4 regions of the Isoptericola sp. MSGPD8_1_ISO-PGPR-S23-394 genome follow, and region 4 is predicted to be linked to each of the others. Evidence: riboswitches for the same ligand, from Rfam matches in the RefSeq annotation. Region 4 holds a riboswitch; each other region holds the start of a gene.
What was found. A riboswitch is a leader RNA that binds a small molecule or an ion and turns the genes downstream of it on or off. The one in region 4 is predicted to bind thiamine pyrophosphate.
Positions count from the first base shown of each region.

Region 1: it holds a riboswitch for thiamine pyrophosphate, as region 4 does, so the genes downstream of both, thiD (bifunctional hydroxymethylpyrimidine kinase/phosphomethylpyrimidine kinase) here and thiO (glycine oxidase ThiO) in region 4, are expected to answer to the same signal.
Region 2: it holds a riboswitch for thiamine pyrophosphate, as region 4 does, so the genes downstream of both, thiC (phosphomethylpyrimidine synthase ThiC) here and thiO (glycine oxidase ThiO) in region 4, are expected to answer to the same signal.
Region 3: it holds a riboswitch for thiamine pyrophosphate, as region 4 does, so the genes downstream of both, AC3RJ8_RS01665 (thiamine ABC transporter substrate-binding protein) here and thiO (glycine oxidase ThiO) in region 4, are expected to answer to the same signal.

Region 1 covers NZ_CM176517.1:1,953,766-1,957,856, reverse strand. Annotated here, with positions in the region: gene AC3RJ8_RS08905 (LuxR C-terminal-related transcriptional regulator) at 1-494, opposite strand, end outside; gene AC3RJ8_RS08900 (alpha/beta hydrolase family protein) at 638-1,534, opposite strand; TPP riboswitch at 1,740-1,835, shown strand; gene thiD (bifunctional hydroxymethylpyrimidine kinase/phosphomethylpyrimidine kinase) at 1,826-2,743, shown strand; gene AC3RJ8_RS08890 (hypothetical protein) at 2,817-4,091, opposite strand, start outside.
Region 2 covers NZ_CM176517.1:3,003,951-3,008,041, forward strand. Annotated here, with positions in the region: gene AC3RJ8_RS13815 (pyridoxal phosphate-dependent decarboxylase family protein) at 1-131, opposite strand, end outside; gene thiC (phosphomethylpyrimidine synthase ThiC) at 350-2,092, opposite strand; TPP riboswitch at 2,088-2,193, opposite strand; gene AC3RJ8_RS13825 (Tat pathway signal sequence domain protein) at 2,293-3,753, opposite strand; gene AC3RJ8_RS13830 (MaoC family dehydratase) at 3,874-4,091, opposite strand, start outside.
Region 3 covers NZ_CM176517.1:365,126-369,216, forward strand. Annotated here, with positions in the region: gene AC3RJ8_RS01650 (sulfite exporter TauE/SafE family protein) at 1-357, shown strand, start outside; gene AC3RJ8_RS01655 (PAS and ANTAR domain-containing protein) at 456-1,187, shown strand; gene AC3RJ8_RS01660 (DUF4235 domain-containing protein) at 1,222-1,506, opposite strand; TPP riboswitch at 1,604-1,708, shown strand; gene AC3RJ8_RS01665 (thiamine ABC transporter substrate-binding protein) at 1,764-2,858, shown strand; gene AC3RJ8_RS01670 (ABC transporter permease) at 3,035-4,091, shown strand, end outside.
Region 4 covers NZ_CM176517.1:2,874,352-2,878,442, forward strand. Annotated here, with positions in the region: gene AC3RJ8_RS13140 (OmpA family protein) at 1-438, opposite strand, end outside; gene AC3RJ8_RS13145 (hypothetical protein) at 435-1,073, opposite strand; gene thiE (thiamine phosphate synthase) at 1,152-1,799, opposite strand; TPP riboswitch at 1,842-1,946, shown strand; gene thiO (glycine oxidase ThiO) at 1,938-3,185, shown strand; gene thiS (sulfur carrier protein ThiS) at 3,182-3,439, shown strand; gene AC3RJ8_RS13165 (thiazole synthase) at 3,448-4,091, shown strand, end outside.

The DNA.
Region 1 (4,091 bases), 920 kb from region 4:
CGGGCGACCAGGGCAGGGTCGCCGGCTGCCCGTGCGGTGGCGAGGGCCCGGGCTCCGGCGCGGCACGCCGTGGTGACGTCCCCCGTCAGCAGGGCCGCGGTGGCCGCGAGCCGCAGCGAGTCCGCCTCGTGGGCGCCTCGCAGCTGTTCGACCACCCGGCGCAACGGCTCCGCGGACTCCTGCGGTCGTCCCTCGAGCAGCGTGTGCAGCCCTCGCAGGTAGTCGCGCGGCGGCCCGGCGTCGGGGGTGCACGCCGCCAGACCGTGGGTCACGGTGTCGCGGCAGGCCGCGAGGTCTCCGGCGGACCAGGCGGCGTCGACGGCGCCCAGGACGGCTGCCATGACGTCGCCGGGGACGGCGGTGCCGGGACGTGCCACCAGGGCGTCGCGGGCGAGGTCGAGGCTGGCACAGGCGTCGGTGGCCGGGCCGTCGGCCTGGAGCTGCTGTCCGCGGGCCAGCTCGACCAGTCCGGGCGGGGGCGCCGTCGTCTCCATGGGCCGAGGCTAGGCGGATGCCGTCCAGGCGCCAGCCGGCGTTGTGCCCGGCCCCGGCCGCCGGCAGCCGATGCTGTGCGGGGGCACACGGGCGGGTGGCCGCACGACGGTGCGACCACCCGCCCGGTCGGGGGGAGCGGAGGTCAGAAGGGGCAGGAGCTCTCGTACACCTCGACGTCCGAGAACCATCCGGTCGAGGGGCCGGGGCACAGGAACTGCGTATACCGGTCGTCGTCGTCGACGAACCGCTTGAGCCAGGAGATCGAGTACTTCGCGATCGTCGTGTTGGAGTAGTTGGGGGCGAAATGGCTCGCCCCGTCGAGCTCCAGGTAGGCCTTCGGCAGGTCGTCGTCCAGCGACTCGTAGAACGGTTCGGCGTGCGTCTCGTGGCGCGCCACCGAGTCGTTCTCGGCGCCGAAGATCAGCGTCGGGGTCGCCACGGACGACCAGTCCTTCTTCAGGTGCCACGGCGTCATCGGGATGGCGGCCTTGATCTCCGGGTTGTCGTCCACCGCGCGCAGCGTGCCGCCGCCCCCCATGGAGTGACCCATGAGTGCCAGGCGGTCCTCGTCGATGCGATCGGCCACCGGGCTGGAGCCGGTGAGGTAGTCGAGCGCCGCCTGGATCTGGTCGGCGCGCGAGTCGGGCTGGTCGTAGATCGAGTTCGTGGCCATCGTGAGCAGCACGAACCCCTGGGAGGCGAGCCGGGGGCCCAGCCACGCGATGGTGCTCTCCGTACCGGTGTAGCCGGGCGAGACCACCACTGCGCCGAAGGCCCCGTCACCGGTGGTGGTGGGGTAGTAGATCGTGCCGCCGCCGAACCCGGAGACCCAGCTCGAGACGTTCCGCTCGGAGACGGTGTAGGCCCCTCGGGTGGCCTCGATGCTCGACTCGGTCGGGTCCGGTCCGCGCTCGTACGGGTTGTCGGCCGCGTGGGCCGCGGCGCCGGAGGCGACCCCGATGCCCACGGCGACGGCGAGGGAGGCCAGGGCTCCCGTGAGACGTCGGCCCGACCGGGCCGTGCTCGGTGCGTGCTGCATGATGCGTCCTCTCTGACGGTTCTGACAGCGCTGACGGTGCCTCGCCGGCCGGTCGTCGTCGGTGACGCCGGACGCGGCGGAGCGGGTGCTGCTCGCCCAGCGTGCTGGTGGCGGCTGCACCGGGCATCGGCAGGATCGCCGGTGCCGGCCCGCCGGGGCGCGGGTGAGACACCGTCTCGGGCCGCCGGCGGCCGCGCTACGGTGGTCCGACGACACGGGGTGCGCCCGCCCGGGAGCTGAGATCACACCCGTCGAACCTGAAGCAGCCAGCACTGACGAAGGGATGTCGCGATGCCGTCGAACCCGCGCACCGTCACCACCGTGACCGCCGTCGCCACCCGAGCGGCCGTCTCCCGCCGGCCTGGCGCACCCGCGTCACGCCGGGCCGTCCCGCGGGTGCTCTCCGTCGCGGGGTCCGACCCGAGCGGCGGAGCGGGCATCCAGGCGGACCTGAAGTCGGTGGCTGCCGCCGGCGGCTACGGCATGGCTGCCGTGACGGCGCTGACCGCACAGAGCACGCAGGGGGTGAGCGCGGTGCACGTGCCGCCGCCGTCGTTCCTCGCGGAGCAGCTCGAGACCCTGTGCGCCGACGTGACGCTCGACGGGGTCAAGATCGGCATGCTGGCCACCGCCGGAGCGGCCCACGTCGTCGACGAGTGGCTCGACCGGCTCGCCGGGCCGTCGCGGCCCCCGGTGGTGGTCGATCCCGTCATGGTCGCCACCTCCGGAGACCGTCTGCTGGACGGCGACGGCGAGGAGGCCCTGCGCCGGGTGCTGGACCACGCGGACGTCGTCACGCCCAACACGGCCGAGCTCGCCGTGCTGCTGTGCGAGCCCGTCGCCACCGACTGGCGGGGGGTGCTGGGCCAGGCGGCGGTGCTGGCCGAGCGGCACGGCGTGCGCGTCGTGGCCAAGGGCGGCCACCTGGACGGGGACCAGGTGCCCGACGCGCTCGTCGCACCCGACGGGCTGGTGGTCGAGGTCCCCGGTACCCGGTTGCGCACGTCCAGCACGCACGGCACGGGCTGCTCGTTGTCGAGCGGCCTGGTGACGCGATACGCGCGCGGCGGCGACTGGGCCGAGGCGTTGCGGGAGACGAAGTCGTGGCTCACCGGTGCGATCGCTGCCGGGGCGGCCCTGGAGGTCGGTCGGGGGAACGGGCCGGTGGACCATCTGTGGGCGGCGCGCCGGGGCCCTGTGCCGGGCTGAGCCGGGCTGACTCGTGTCGGCTCCTGCGGGCCTGAGTCCTGCCGGGTGCGGCCCGGCGGGACCGCGGGATCCGTCAGTCGAACAGGTCGCCGATCTCGTCCAGGATCCCGCCGAGGACCATGCCGCCCAGCACGGCGCCGAAGGCCCCCGAGCTCCCGCGCCCCGCGGCCGTGGGCCGTCGCTCGTCCCACGGCCGCGCCGCACCGCCGCCCGCCCGCGCGAGGTCGCGGCGGGCGAGCTCGGTCGCCTCGGTGGCGAGCGCCGCGGCGCGGCGGGCGCCGTCGACCGACGACTCGGCGTCGGTGGCGGCGCGAGCTGCCGCGAGCTCGCGTGCCGCCTCGGCGAGCCGGGTGCGGGCGTCCGGCCCGACGGGTGCGCGGTAGTCGTCGACGACGGACCGGGCCGCTGCCACCTGGCGGGCGGCATCGTCGAGCGCGGGACCCCGCTGGGCGGTCGCCCGTCGGGCCCGCTCGTCGCGCTCGAGGCGGTCGCGCACGGCGTCGTCCAGGGCGGTGTTGGTCTCCCGGAGCCGTGTCAGGGTGGCGATCGGGTCGCTCGGCCCGTCGGACGGCGGGAGCGACGCCAGGGTGTCCTCGAGGGCGTCCGCGGCGGTGTCGACGGGTCCCCGACGCCGGTCCGCGGGCATCGCACGTGCTTGGGCGAGCTCGGTGCGGGACTCCGCGACCAGCGCGCCGAGCGCGGCCTCGGCGCGCAGGGCCTCGGACTCGAAGTCCTCGACGGCGGCGAGCAGACCCTCGGCGCGGTGGACGGCCTCTTCGGCCGCGCGCGTCCCGGCCACCGCCTGGGCGACCTGCTGCGAGGTGAGGCGGCGCCGCGCAGCCGCCGCGCTGCGAGCGGCGAAGTCCAGCAGCCGGGCGGCCTGCGCCGGGTTGTCCGCCACCGGCGCGAGCGCGTGGTCCGTGTAGTCGGCGCGAAGCCGCTCGACGTCCGCGCGTGCCGGATCGACGGCGCTCCGTACGGCGTCGATGCGCTCCTCGACCCGTGCGACCGCCTCCGGCGTCGCGCGGGCGGAGCGGCGCCGCTCGGCCAGGCCGGCGTGCAGGTCGTCGAGGGCCGTCCCGGCGGCACCGCAGAGTTCCACGATGCGCCCCGACCACTCCTGACGCTCGGCGTCGGTGTCGGGGACGTGGTCGTGCAGGAGCTGGTTGAGGTGGAAGGCCTCGCGCAGGTGCCCGCGCGCCCGCCGCAGCGCCGGGCCGGCGTCGGCGGTGGCCGGCTCGCCCAGCTCCGCCACGGCGAAGGCCAGCTCGTCCTCGGCCAGCCGCGCGCGCTCGTCGGTGCGGACGAGCGCCGAACCGGCGGCGGTCGTGAGGCGGTCGAGCTCGGT
Region 2 (4,091 bases), 130 kb from region 4:
AGTGCGGCGAGCTCGGGACGGCTGGTCCCGCTCCAGGGCTGCTCGACGGTGGCGAGGCGGGCGGCGACGTCGTCGACGACGCGGTGGGTGGCGCGGGCGTAGGCGTGCGCCGAGGCACCGTGAAGCAGCATGTCCGTGCTGGTCAGCGTGGTCTCGGGCGGAGTGGTGGTCACGTCCGTGTGCTCCTCGCGGGAGTGGGTGAGATGGGCAGGCTTGCCTAACTTAGCCTCACCTAAGCCTCGGGTCCAGACGGGTCAGCATCCGAGACCGACGACACCCCTGCGGGTGCACGACACGCTGTCGGGCGCGACCGGGTCGCGGCGTGTCGTGCACCCGCAGGGGCGTGGGGCTATCTCACCGTCGGGGTCGGCAGGTAGACCTCGCCACCGGCGGCGCGGAACTCGGCGGACTTCTCCGCCATGCCGGCCTCGGCCTCGGCCACCACTCGCTGCTGGGCGCCCGCGTCGCCGAACTCGTCGCGGATGTCCTGCGAGATGCGCATCGAGCAGAACTTGGGTCCGCACATGGAGCAGAAGTGCGCCGTCTTGGCCGCCTCCGCCGGCAGCGTCTCGTCGTGGTAAGACTCGGCCAGCTCCGGGTCCAGAGACAGGTTGAACTGGTCGCGCCACCGGAACTCGAACCGGGCCTTGCTCAGCGCGTCGTCCCGCTCGGTCGCCCCCGGGTGGCCCTTGGCGACGTCCGCGGCGTGCGCGGCGATCTTGTAGGTCACGACGCCGGTGCGCACGTCGTCGCGGTTCGGCAGCCCCAGGTGCTCCTTGGGCGTGACGTAGCAGAGCATCGCCGTGCCGTACCGGGCGATCTCCGTGGCACCGATGGCGGAGGTGATGTGGTCGTACCCCGGGGCGATGTCCGTCACCAGCGGCCCCAGGGTGTAGAACGGGGCGCCGTCGCACAGCTCCTGCTGACGCTCGACGTTCTCGCGCACCAGGTGCAGCGGCACGTGCCCGGGACCCTCGACCATGACCTGCACGTCGTGCTGCCATGCCCGCTTGGTGAGCTCGGCCAGGGTGTCGAGCTCGGCGAACTGGGCCTCGTCGTTCGCGTCCGCGATCGACCCGGGCCGCAGGCCGTCCCCGAGGGAGAACGCGACGTCGTACCGCGCGAAGATCTCGCACAGCTCGTCGTAGTGGGTGTACAGGAAGTTCTCCTGATGGTGGGCCAGGCACCAGCCGGCCATGATCGACCCGCCGCGCGAGACGATGCCGGTCACCCGGTTCGCGGTGAGCGGCACGTAGCGCAGCAGCACCCCGGCGTGCACCGTCATGTAGTCGACGCCCTGCTCGCACTGCTCGATCACCGTGTCGCGGTAGATCTCCCAGGTGAGGCGCGAGGCGTCCCCGTCGACCTTCTCGAGGGCCTGGTAGATCGGCACCGTCCCGATCGGCACGGGCGCGTTGCGCAGCAGCCACTCGCGCGTGGTGTGGATGTCGTCACCCGTGGACAGGTCCATGACCGTGTCCGCGCCCCACTTCGTGGCCCACTGCAGCTTCTCCACCTCCTCGGCGATCGAGGAGTGGACGGCCGAGTTGCCGATGTTGGCGTTGACCTTCACCGTGAACGCCCGCCCGATGATCATCGGCTCTGACTCGGGGTGGTTGACGTTGTTCGGGATGATCGCGCGGCCCGCCGCGACCTCGGAGCGCACCAGCTCGACGTCGACCCCCTCGCGGATCGCGACGAAGCGCATCTCCGGGGTGATCTCGCCCCGGCGGGCGTAGTGCATTTGCGTGATGGTGCGGCCGTCGAGGCCGCGGCGCGGACGACGACGCTCGCCCCGCCACTCGGCCGAGGCGGCTCCGCGCCGGGCGGCCCCCCGGCCGTCGTCGGCCAGGGACCGCTCGCGGCCCGTGTACTCCTCGGTGTCCTCCCGCGCGGCGATCCACGCCGTGCGCAGGCCCGGGATCCCCTCGGTGGGGTCACCCCCCGGGCCGTCGGTGCGGTAGATCCGCACCGGAGGGTTGGCCGACCCGTCAGGGGCGTCGGCCAGGGTGATCTCGGTGACCGGGACCACGATCCCGGTCTCGGTGTCGCGCTCGAAGGCGAGCGCGCGCGACGGTGCGTCGTGCGACATGTGTACTCCATCTTCCTACGCCGGCATGACCCGGTCAGGTTCAACGGTCCGGGCCGCGTCAGCCCGATCTCAGCCCCTGCGTGAGGCTCCCGTGGGATCACCCGCAACGTAGCACGCACGCCCCCCACCTCGCTGTGGGTATGAAATCTACGGACTCAAGGGATGCGGATCCGTAGATTTCAAACCCACAGCGTCGGGGGTCAGGGACGACGACGGCGGAGCCCGCCGACCTGCAACGGGTTGGCACCGGCGGCGGCCAGGAGGTACCAGGACGTGGCGCCGGTGTGCTGCACCTGGAAGTAGCCGAATCCGAACCCGGTGTCGACGAGGCTCGTGGCGGCCACGACACCGGAGCGCTCCGGCAGCGCGTCCCCTCCCACCGTCTGCCCGCCACCGAGCAGGTCCTGCGTCCGGCGGACCTCGGCCAGCAGCCGTTCGGCCCGGGCGGCGTCACGACGCCCGCGCCCGCGGTCGGCCAGCGCGCAGGCGAGCTGCGCCGTGCCCTCCAGCCAGACGGCGTCCGGGTGCGCCTGGACGCCCTCGTACGAGGCCGTCGTGGTCAGGCTCGCGCTAGAGAACGTCACGCCGGAGATCGCGGTCCCCTCGGGGAGCTGCGAGCTCCCGGCACCCGCGACGTCGCGGGCGGCGAGGTCCGAGGCCGCCCAGTCGACGGCACGGCCGTACCGGTTCGCCCGCAGCGCGAGCCAGCCCCAGGTCGCAGGGTCCAGGGGCAGCGGGTCGGTGTTGATCTCCTCGCCGTCGTTCGTCCCGGTGTAGAAGTAGCCGCCACGCCGGTCCCACATGCGGTCGACGAACTCGCGGGCGTGACGCTCCGCCCGGCGCCAGCGCCGGCCGCCGGCCAGCGCGTCGAGCTGGCGGAAGAACGCCACGCAGTCGACGTTGTGCTCGGTCGAGCCGTTGGGGATCGGGGCGTTGCCGCCGTCGACCCCGAAGGAGAACCCGCCGAGCGTGCGCTCCGACCAGGTGTTGTCGAGGATCCACTCGCCGATCCGCACCGCGGCGTCCCGATAGCGCCGGTCGCCGGTCGCCTCGTAGGTGTGCAGCAGGGCGATGCCAGGCCAGGCCATGTCTCCGACCGCGGTCCCGAGGAACCCGAACTGCCAGCCGATGTTCGCGGTGCCGTCGGGCAGCTCGAGCCCGTAGGCCTGTGCGGAGCCGTCGTAGAACGTGTACGGGCCGGCGTTGTAGCCCTGGCGCAGGCGTCCGTCGTCGTGGGCCGGGTCGTGCTCCTGGGCGAAGACGAGGCCGTCGGCCAGGGTGGTGGCCCGCTCCACGTGCCCCCCGGCGAGCGAGGCGCAGATCATCAGGGCGACGTCGTAGACGAAGGCGGTCGAGAAGAGCCCGAGCTGGTCGGCGTAGGACTGGGCCAGGCGGGGCCCGGTGTCGACCTCGGGGTACGCGTCGGTCATCACGCCGAGGAACTCGTGGGCGCGCCGCACGGATCCGGCGGACCCCCCGGCGTGGCCAGGCCAGGGGCGACCCGCTCCGGTGTGCCCGGCGGCCCACGCCTCGGCGCCGGTGGCGAGCGTGAGGGCCCCGGCGGCGCCCGCGACGAGCACGCCGCGGCGCGAGACGCCTGCCGGGCGGGCGGACGGGTCGGTGGCGATCTCGGCGGCAGGGGTGAGGACGCGTCTGGGCATGAGCATCTCCTTCGATGTCCGCGCCCCCACCGTTGGGGACGCACCTCGAAGGTTACTCGTGTCACTCGCCGCTGTGAAGGGACCACGCGTCGCGGCGCACGCCGCTGAGAGGAGGTCCGCTCAGGAGAGGCGGACGACGGCCTGGGCGCGGCCCAGCACCTTGGCGCCGTCGTGCACGACGGCGAGATCGACGCGGGCGGTACCGGCCTCCGCGTCCAAGGCGCCGACGGTGGCGGTCACCTCGACCACGGTGGCACCTCGTGCGGGCACGGGCACCGGCTTGGTGAAACGTGTGCCGTAGCGGACGATCGCACCCGGGTCGCCGGCCCAGTCCTCGA
Region 3 (4,091 bases), 1.4 Mb from region 4:
GCTGCGAGCCTCGGCTTTTTCGTCGGGCTCGGGACGGCGGGGATCGAGACTTCCTGGGCGATCGCCCTGCTGATCGGCGGGCTGATTGCCGCCCCGATCGCGGCCTGGATCGTGCGGTGGGTTCCTCCGCGCGTCCTCGGGTCGGCCGTCGGCGGCCTCATCGTCCTGACGAACACGCGGACGCTCCTCGGGACCGAGTTCGTGTCCCTGGAAGGTGCCGCCGCGGCGGTCGTCTTCGGCGTCGTGGTTGTCGTCTGGGTGGGCGCGGTCGTCCACTCGGTCCGTGCACATCGCCGGGAGGTGGCCGGCGAGGCACCCGCATCCGACGACAAGTCGTCGCTGAAGCCCGTCGGGTGAAGCATCGGCCCTCGGGTGGCAGTTCTCCACCCCGGGAGTACGGTGGGCGGCACACCAGTCCTGACCGGGCGCCGTGCCCGGGAATCCGGAGAGTCGTCATGAGCGGGTCGTCGTCGCACCGCACCAGCCGAGCGACAGGTCTGGCCGCGGCCGCCGAGGCGCTGGCCGCTGGCGTGCAGCTCGTCGTGGGTCGGTACCGGGTCGAGGTCGAGTCCGGGCTGACGTGGTGGTCCGACGAGGTCTACCGGATGCACGGGCGGGAGCCGGGAGAGATCGAGCCCACCGTCGACCTGCTGCGCAGCCGCACCCACCCCGACGACCGCGCACGGCTCTCCCGGACAGCGGTCGTGGCGTTGCGGGCCGGGCGACCGTTCAGCAGCGCGCACCGCATCGTCGACCCGCACGGGAAGGCCCGCACCGTGGTCGTCACGGGGCAGGCGCAGCACGACGACGAGGGCGCGGTCAGCCACGTGGTGGGCTACGTGCTCGACATCAGCCCGGTGACGAGGGAAGCACTGGACCGCGAGTCGCACCGTGCGGTGGGGCGCGCGATGGTCTCGGCCGCTGCGGTCGAGCAGGCCAAGGGCGCCTTCATGGCGGTCCAGGGCATCGCGGAGGACGAGGCGGGCGACCGGCTCGGCGAAACAGCCGCACGGGCCGGCATCCCCGTCCAGGCGGCCGCCTCGCAGATCGTCGCGGCCCTGGCGTTGCACGCGGACCTCGCGCCGGACGACCGCCTCGCCGCGGCCTTGGCCGCCGTGCACACGGTGGACCGTCCCCACGGGCACGAGGCGCAGCTCGCGCGCCGCCGCCAGCGGAGCCGGAGCTGAGGGACGGCGTCCGGCCGTGGCGGCGCCGTCGGGCCTACACGACGGAGACGCTCTTGGCGCGCCGGTCGACCGCCTTGGTCACACCCTGACGGGCGAGCCGGCGGGCCAGCACGGCGACCCCACCGGTGACCGCCGCGAACGTGATCGCCTGGACGATCGGGATGTCGTCCGCGTCGAGGTCGATGGGGGCGTCGTGACCGGTGGCCTTCTCCCAGACGACCTTGATGAGCTTCTGCGCGACCCACCCGGCCGCGAACGTCGCGGCGACCGTCCCGATCTTGACCCCCAGCGAGGGCTCGGACTGCTCGGAATGCTCCACGGATCCTCCAGTACCAGACGGCAGCATCGGACGGTGCCGCGAGCGGCCCGCCCGACGGACGCCACCACCGTAGCGTGCGTGCGGTGTGTAGGCTCGGAGGGAACGACAGGGGAGCGCCAGCGAGCGCTGAGAGTGCGGTTCGCCGCAGACCCTCGAACCTGATCCGGTTAGCACCGGTGGAGGAAGTCGGGCTTCTCGATCCCGTGGTCCGCGAACGGCGGGCACGGCCCCCCTTCAGATCCGTCTGAGGAGGACGTATGACCATCCGTACCCGCCGCACCCTGGCAACCCTCGCCGTCGTCGGGCTGGTGCCCGCCCTGGCCGCCTGCACGGGCGACGACGCCCCGGGAGAGCAGGGGAGCACACCGGTCCCGGCGGACTCGTCCGCCGAGCTGTCCGGCACGGTGACGCTGGTCACGCACGACTCCTTCGCGCTGAGCGAGGGGCTCCTCGAGTCCTTCGAGGCAGACACGGGTCTGGAGGTCGAGCACGTCGCGGCGGGCGACGCCGGGGCGTTGGTCAACCAGCTCGTCCTGACCCAGGGCAGCCCGCTGGGCGACGTCGTCTACGGGGTCGACAACACGTTCGCGTCGCGGGCGGTCGAGGAGGGCGTGTTCGAGCCGTACACGCCCGAGGACCTGGACCCCTCGGTGAGCGCCCAGGTCGAGGAGGGCCTGGAGGGCCTGACCCCGATCGACCGTGGTGACGTGTGCCTCAACGTCGACACCGCGTGGTTCGAGGACGCGGACATCGAGCCGCCGACCGGCCTCGAGGACCTCACCGACCCGGCCTACGCCGACCTGACGGTCGTCACCAACCCGGCGACGTCGTCCCCCGGCTTCGCGTTCCTGCTGGCCACGATCAGCGCGTTCGGCGAGGACGCCTGGCAGGGTTGGTGGGCCGACCTCGCGGACAACGGGCTCCGGGTGACCGACGGTTGGTCGGACGCCTACTACGTCGACTTCTCCGGTGCGGGGGAGGGCGGGGAGCGCCCGATCGTGCTGTCGTACGCGACGTCGCCCGCCTTCACGGTCACCGAGGACGGCAGCGAGTCGACGACGACGGCGCTGCTGGGCACGTGCTTCCGGCAGGTGGAGTACGCGGGCGTCCTGGCGGGGACGGACAACCCGGACGGTGCCCGTGCCCTGGTGGACTTCCTCGCGTCCGGCGAGGTCCAGGCGGACATCCCGGCGAACATGTACATGTACCCGGCCGACGAGACGGTCGAGCTGCCGGCCGAGTGGGAGCAGTTCGCACCGCTGGCCGACGAGCCCTACGACGTCCCGGCCACGGAGATCGCCGAGCACCGCGACGAGTGGATCGAGCAGTGGACGGCCACGGTCATCGGGTGAGCCGGAGGCGACGCGAGGGTGAGGGCCGCAGCGGAGCAAGGCACTCGCCCGGTGCGGAGCCGCAGGCTCAGCCGAGACGGCATCGGGTGAGCCGGAGGCGACGCGAGGGTGAGGGCCGCAGCGGAGCAAGGCGCTCGCCCGGTGCGGAGCCGCAGGCTCGCCCAGGACTCGCTCCGGTGAGTCCGCGGCGCCGGCCCCGGTGGGCGTGGTTGGGCTGGGGCGGGGCGGTCGGCGTCCCGCTGGTGTTCCTCGCCGTCTTCTTCGCGTGGCCCGTGGTCGCGCTGGTCGTCGAGGGCTTCTTCGCCGACGACGGCGCGGGCGGGCGGACGCTCGACCTCTCCGGCTTCGCGGAGGTCCTGAGCGAGCCCCGGACGTGGCGGGTGGTCGGGCAGACGCTGGCGCAGGCGAGCGTCGGGACGCTGCTCAGCGTGCTGCTCGGCCTGCCGGGCGCCTACGTGCTGTACCGGTGCCGGTTTCGTGGTCGTACGTTGCTGCGCGGCCTCGTCACGGTGCCGTTCGTGCTGCCGACCGTCGTCGTCGGCGTCGCGTTCCGCAACCTGTTCACCCCGTCCGGTCCGCTCGGGTGGCTGGGGTGGCAGGAGAGCTTCGCGGGGGTCGTCGTCGCGCTGGTCTTCTTCAACTACTCGGTGGTGGTCCGCACGGTGGGCGGCCTGTGGGAGCGGCTCGACCCGCGGGCCGAGCAGGCGGCCCGCGCGCTCGGCGCCACCCCGTGGCGGGCGTTCCGGACGGTGACGCTGCCGGCGCTGGGCCCGGCGATCGCGTCGGCGGCGTCGGTGGTGTTCCTGTTCTGCTCGACGGCGTTCGGGGTCGTGCTGGTGCTCGGCGGCATGCGGTACGGCACGATCGAGACGGAGATCTGGATCCGGACGACGCAGTTCCTCGACCTGCGGGCCGCAGCGGTGCTGAGCGTGCTGCAGCTCGTCGTGGTGGTGGCAGCCCTGCTCGTGAGCGCCCGCCTGCGCGCCCGGCGGGAACGTGCCCTGCACCTGACCGGTGAGACGTCTGGCGCGCACCCGCTCGACCTGCGCGCCGCCCGTGACGCGCTGCCCGCGGCGACGACCGCCGTCGTCGTCGGGGGACTGGTCGCGTTCCCGCTCGTCGGGCTCGTGGCGCGTTCGTTCCAGGGGCCCGACGGTGCCTGGTCGCTCGCCAACTATGCCGCGCTGGGGACCACGGGCGGGCGCAACGCGCTGACGGTCACCGTGTGGGAGG
Region 4 (4,091 bases):
CGCGTCCGTGTGCCCGTCCACCCGCACGGCGGCGTCCTGCGGGATCCGCTCGGCCAGCTCCGCGACCGCTTCGGCAGCCCGGTCGGTGAGGTCGGCCGATCCGAAGTCGAACAGGAGGTCCGAGGTCAACGTCACGACGGTGTCGTCCGCCTCCTCGACGGTGCGCTCGAGGGTCGTGGTGGCGTCCGCCGGGTCGAGGGCGAACGTCGGGTCGGCGGGATCGAGGGCAAGCGTCGCGTCCGCGGCCATCTCGGCCGTGATCTCCACGGACTCGAGCTCGGCACGCTCGGCCGCCAGCTCCTCGGCCACCTCGGCCACGGCCGCGCCGTGCGGGTGGGGGCTCGGGGACGACGTCGCGTGCGCCGGCCCGGCGAGCGTCGTCGCGGACAGCACCACGACGCCTCCCGCTCCTCGCGCGACGGCCGACCAGGTCCTCATGCCGGATCGCCCGCGGAGGTCACGGTGGCACCGGTGAACACGGGCAGCCCCTGGCCGAGCGCGACGTCGAGCGTCCCGGGCTCGCCGTCCGGCGCCGGCAGCATGGCCCAGCCCTCGTTCGTCGCGTGGTTGACGAACCCGTCGAACGGGTACTTGGGCGAGGCAGTGGCGCTGTACCCGCACTGCTGCTGAGAGATGGCGCCCTCCTGCCACGATCCCCTCGTGCAGAAGGGCCGGTACTGGACCAGCGCGGCGGTGTCCGTGACGGTGGGGATCCAGTCGACACCGAGGTCGCTGTGGCTGGCCGTCTCGTCGTCGGCCGCGCCGTCGTTCTCCCAACGGAGCGCGTACCGCACGGTCGTGACGTCGTCCCGTACCTCGAGCGTCCGCAGCGTGACGGTGATCGTGCCGCCCGCTTCGCCCGGGGTGTCGATCGTCTGCTCGGCCATCACCACGTCGGGCCCCGGCGCCTCGGCGGTGCCGACGGCCGCGTCCGCGCTCCCGGAAGCGCCCGGCGCCGGCTCGTCCGCGGTCGAGGTGGCGTCGGCCGAGGAATCCTCGTCGCCGCTCCCGGTACATCCGGTCAGCAAGAGGGCCGCGGCCAGCGCGGCCACAAGGCGAGGACGGACGTTCATGGGTGACTCCAACAGCGTCGGCGGGTGTAGCGGTGTGATGGTGCCACGTCTCCTGACCGGGAGACAGGTCTCGGGGGGCTATCCGGCGAGCCGCTCGCGCAGCTCGCGCGCCGCCCGCTCCGGGTCCGGCGCCTCGGTGATCGCTCGGACGACGACGACCCGCCGGGCGCCGACGTCGAGCACGTCGTCCAACCGCTCGGCGTCGATCCCCCCGATGGCGAACCACGGCGTCGTCGGGATCGTGGCGGCGACCTCGCGCAGGAGGTCCAGCCCCACGGCGGCGCGGCCCGGCTTGGTGGGCGTCGACCAGATCGGGCCGACGCAGAAGTAGTCGACGTCCGCGTCGGCCTCCGCCGCGGCCGCCTGCGCGGCCGAGTGCGTGGACCGGCCCAGCACGGGTCCCGGGCCGAGCAACGAGCGGACCGCGGGCACCGGCAGGTCGCCCTGCCCCATGTGCACCACCGGCGCTCCGGTGAGCGACGCGACATCTGCCCGGTCGTTCACCGCCCACAGGGCCCCGTGCTCGGCCGCGACGCGGGCGACGAGCGACTGCAGCTCCAGCTCGCGCGCCGCGTCGATCGTCTTGTCCCGCAGCTGGACGACGTCGACGCCGCCGGCGAGCGCCGCGTGCAGGAACCGTTCCAGGTCGCCGCGGTCCTCGCGGGCGTCGGTGCACAGGTACAGGCGGGCGTCGGCGAGCCGGCCACGGACGGTGTCGGATGTCACGCAACGCAGTCTAGGAGCCGCCACCGGCGTGCCCGGGTAGGCTGCGGTGAGCACGGGAGCCCCGGTCGGGGCTGAGAGGGCGCAGCGGCGCCGACCGTCCCACCTGATCTGGATCATGCCAGCGAAGGGAGCACCGAGTTGGACCGACGTCTGCCCGCACCGCCCGCCGGCACGCGCGACCTCGTCGTGGTCGGCGCCGGCATCATCGGCCTCGCCGTGGCGTGGCGCGCCCTCGAGGCGGGCCTCAGCGTGACCGTCCTGGACCCCGACCCCGGCGACGGCTCCACCCGCGCCGCCGCCGGGATGATCGCCCCCGCCACCGAGGCGGAGTTCACCGAGGACACGGCGCTGCACCTGCACCTGACCGGCGCCTCCCGCTGGCTGTCGTTCGCCGCCGACCTGGAGTCCGCGTCCGGCCTCGGGGTCGGGCTGCGGGAGTCCGGCACGCTGACCCTCGCCTACGACGACACCGACGCCGCACTGCTGCGCCGGATCCTGGCGCTGCACACCCGCCACGCCGTCGCCTCGGAGCGGCTGGCGATCTCCGAGGCCCGGCGGCGCGAGCCCTTGCTGGGCCAGCGCCTCACCGAGGCGGCCTGGGTTCCCGGCGACCACGCCGTCGACCCGCGTGCCACCCACACCGCGCTGTGGCGGGCGGTCGACGCCCACCCGCGCGGCACCGTGGCCGCCCGGGCGGTCGTCCGGCTCGAGATGGAGGACGACCGGGTCGTCGGCGCGGTGGACGAGACCCGGCACCTGCACCGCGCCGGCGCGACCGTCGTGGCGGCGGGCTGGGCGTCCGCGTCGCTGCTCACGGACCTTCCCGGTGTCGCGGTCCCCGTCCGCCCGGTCAAGGGGCAGACCCTGCGGCTGCAGGCCGACCCGGAGCTCGCGCCCCGGCACGTGGTCCGCGGCCTCGTCCAGGGCCGCCCCGTGTACGTGGTCTCCCGTGCCCCGGCCACCGAGGGCCCGTGGAAGGGGCACTGTGAGCTCGTCATCGGGGCGACCACCGAGGAGAACCCGGACGACCGCCGTGCCACGGCGGGCGGTGTGTTCGCCCTGCTGCGCGACGCCCGGGTGCTGCTGCCCGCGGTCGACGAGGCGGCCCTCGTCGAGGCGACACCCCGCGCCCGCCCCTCCACCCCCGACAACATGCCGCTCCTCGGCCCGACGCACGTGCCCGGTCTCCACCTCGCCACCGGGCACCACCGCAACGGCATCCTGCTGGCGCCGCTGACCGCCGACGTCGTCGTGGCGGGGCTGACGGGCTCGTGGTTCGACGTCGACGTCCGGAGCGCCGACCCGTCGGCCATGCTCGCGGCCCTGCGCGCGACCGACCCGCGGCGCTTCTCCCCCACCAATCCCCCGACCCAAGGAGCACCGTGACGAGACACGACCAGCGCACCGCCGCCCCGGCGACCGCCCGGGTCAACGGCGCGGAGCACGACCTCGGCCCGACCGGCGCGGTCCCCGTCACCGAGCTGGTGGCAGAGCTCATGCCCGGTCACGTCGCCGACGGCGCGCCCCGCGGCCTCGCCGTCGCGATCGACGACGTCGTCGTCCCCCGCGGTACCTGGGAGTCCACCGTGGTCCGGGCCGGGGACCGCGTCGAGATCGTCACCGCCGTCCAGGGCGGCTGAGGAGGAACATGACACGCACCGACGTGCAGCACCCCCTGGTCATCGCGGGCACCGCCGTGGGTTCGCCCCTGGTGATGGGCACGGGTGGCGCGGCCAACCTGCTCACCCTCGAGGAGGCCCTGGTGGCCTCCGGGACGGGGCTGACCACCGTCGCGATGCGCCGCGTCGCCCCGCGCGCCGGCGGCGAGGCGTCCCGCGACGCGGGGATCTGGGGGCTGCTGGAGCGGCTCGGGATCCGCGCGCTGCCCAACACCGCGGGGTGCTTCTCCGTGCGCGAGGCGCTGCTGACCGCCCGGCTCGCCCGCGAGGCCTGCGGCACGAGCTGGGTCAAGCTCGAGGTCATCGCCGACGACGTCACCCTGCTCCCGGACCCGGTGGGTCTGGTGGAGGCGGCCGAGGAGCTGGTGCGCGACGGGTTCGTCGTGCTGCCCTACACCAACGACGACCCGATCCTGGCCCGGCGCCTCGAGGACGTCGGCTGCGCGGCGGTGATGCCGCTGGGCGCACCGATCGGTTCCGGGCTGGGTATCCTCAACCCCCGCAACATCGAGGCGATCGCGGACGCCGCCCGGGTCCCGGTGATCCTGGACGCCGGCATCGGCACGGCCTCCGACGCCGCGCTGGCGATGGAGCTCGGCTGCGACGGCGTGCT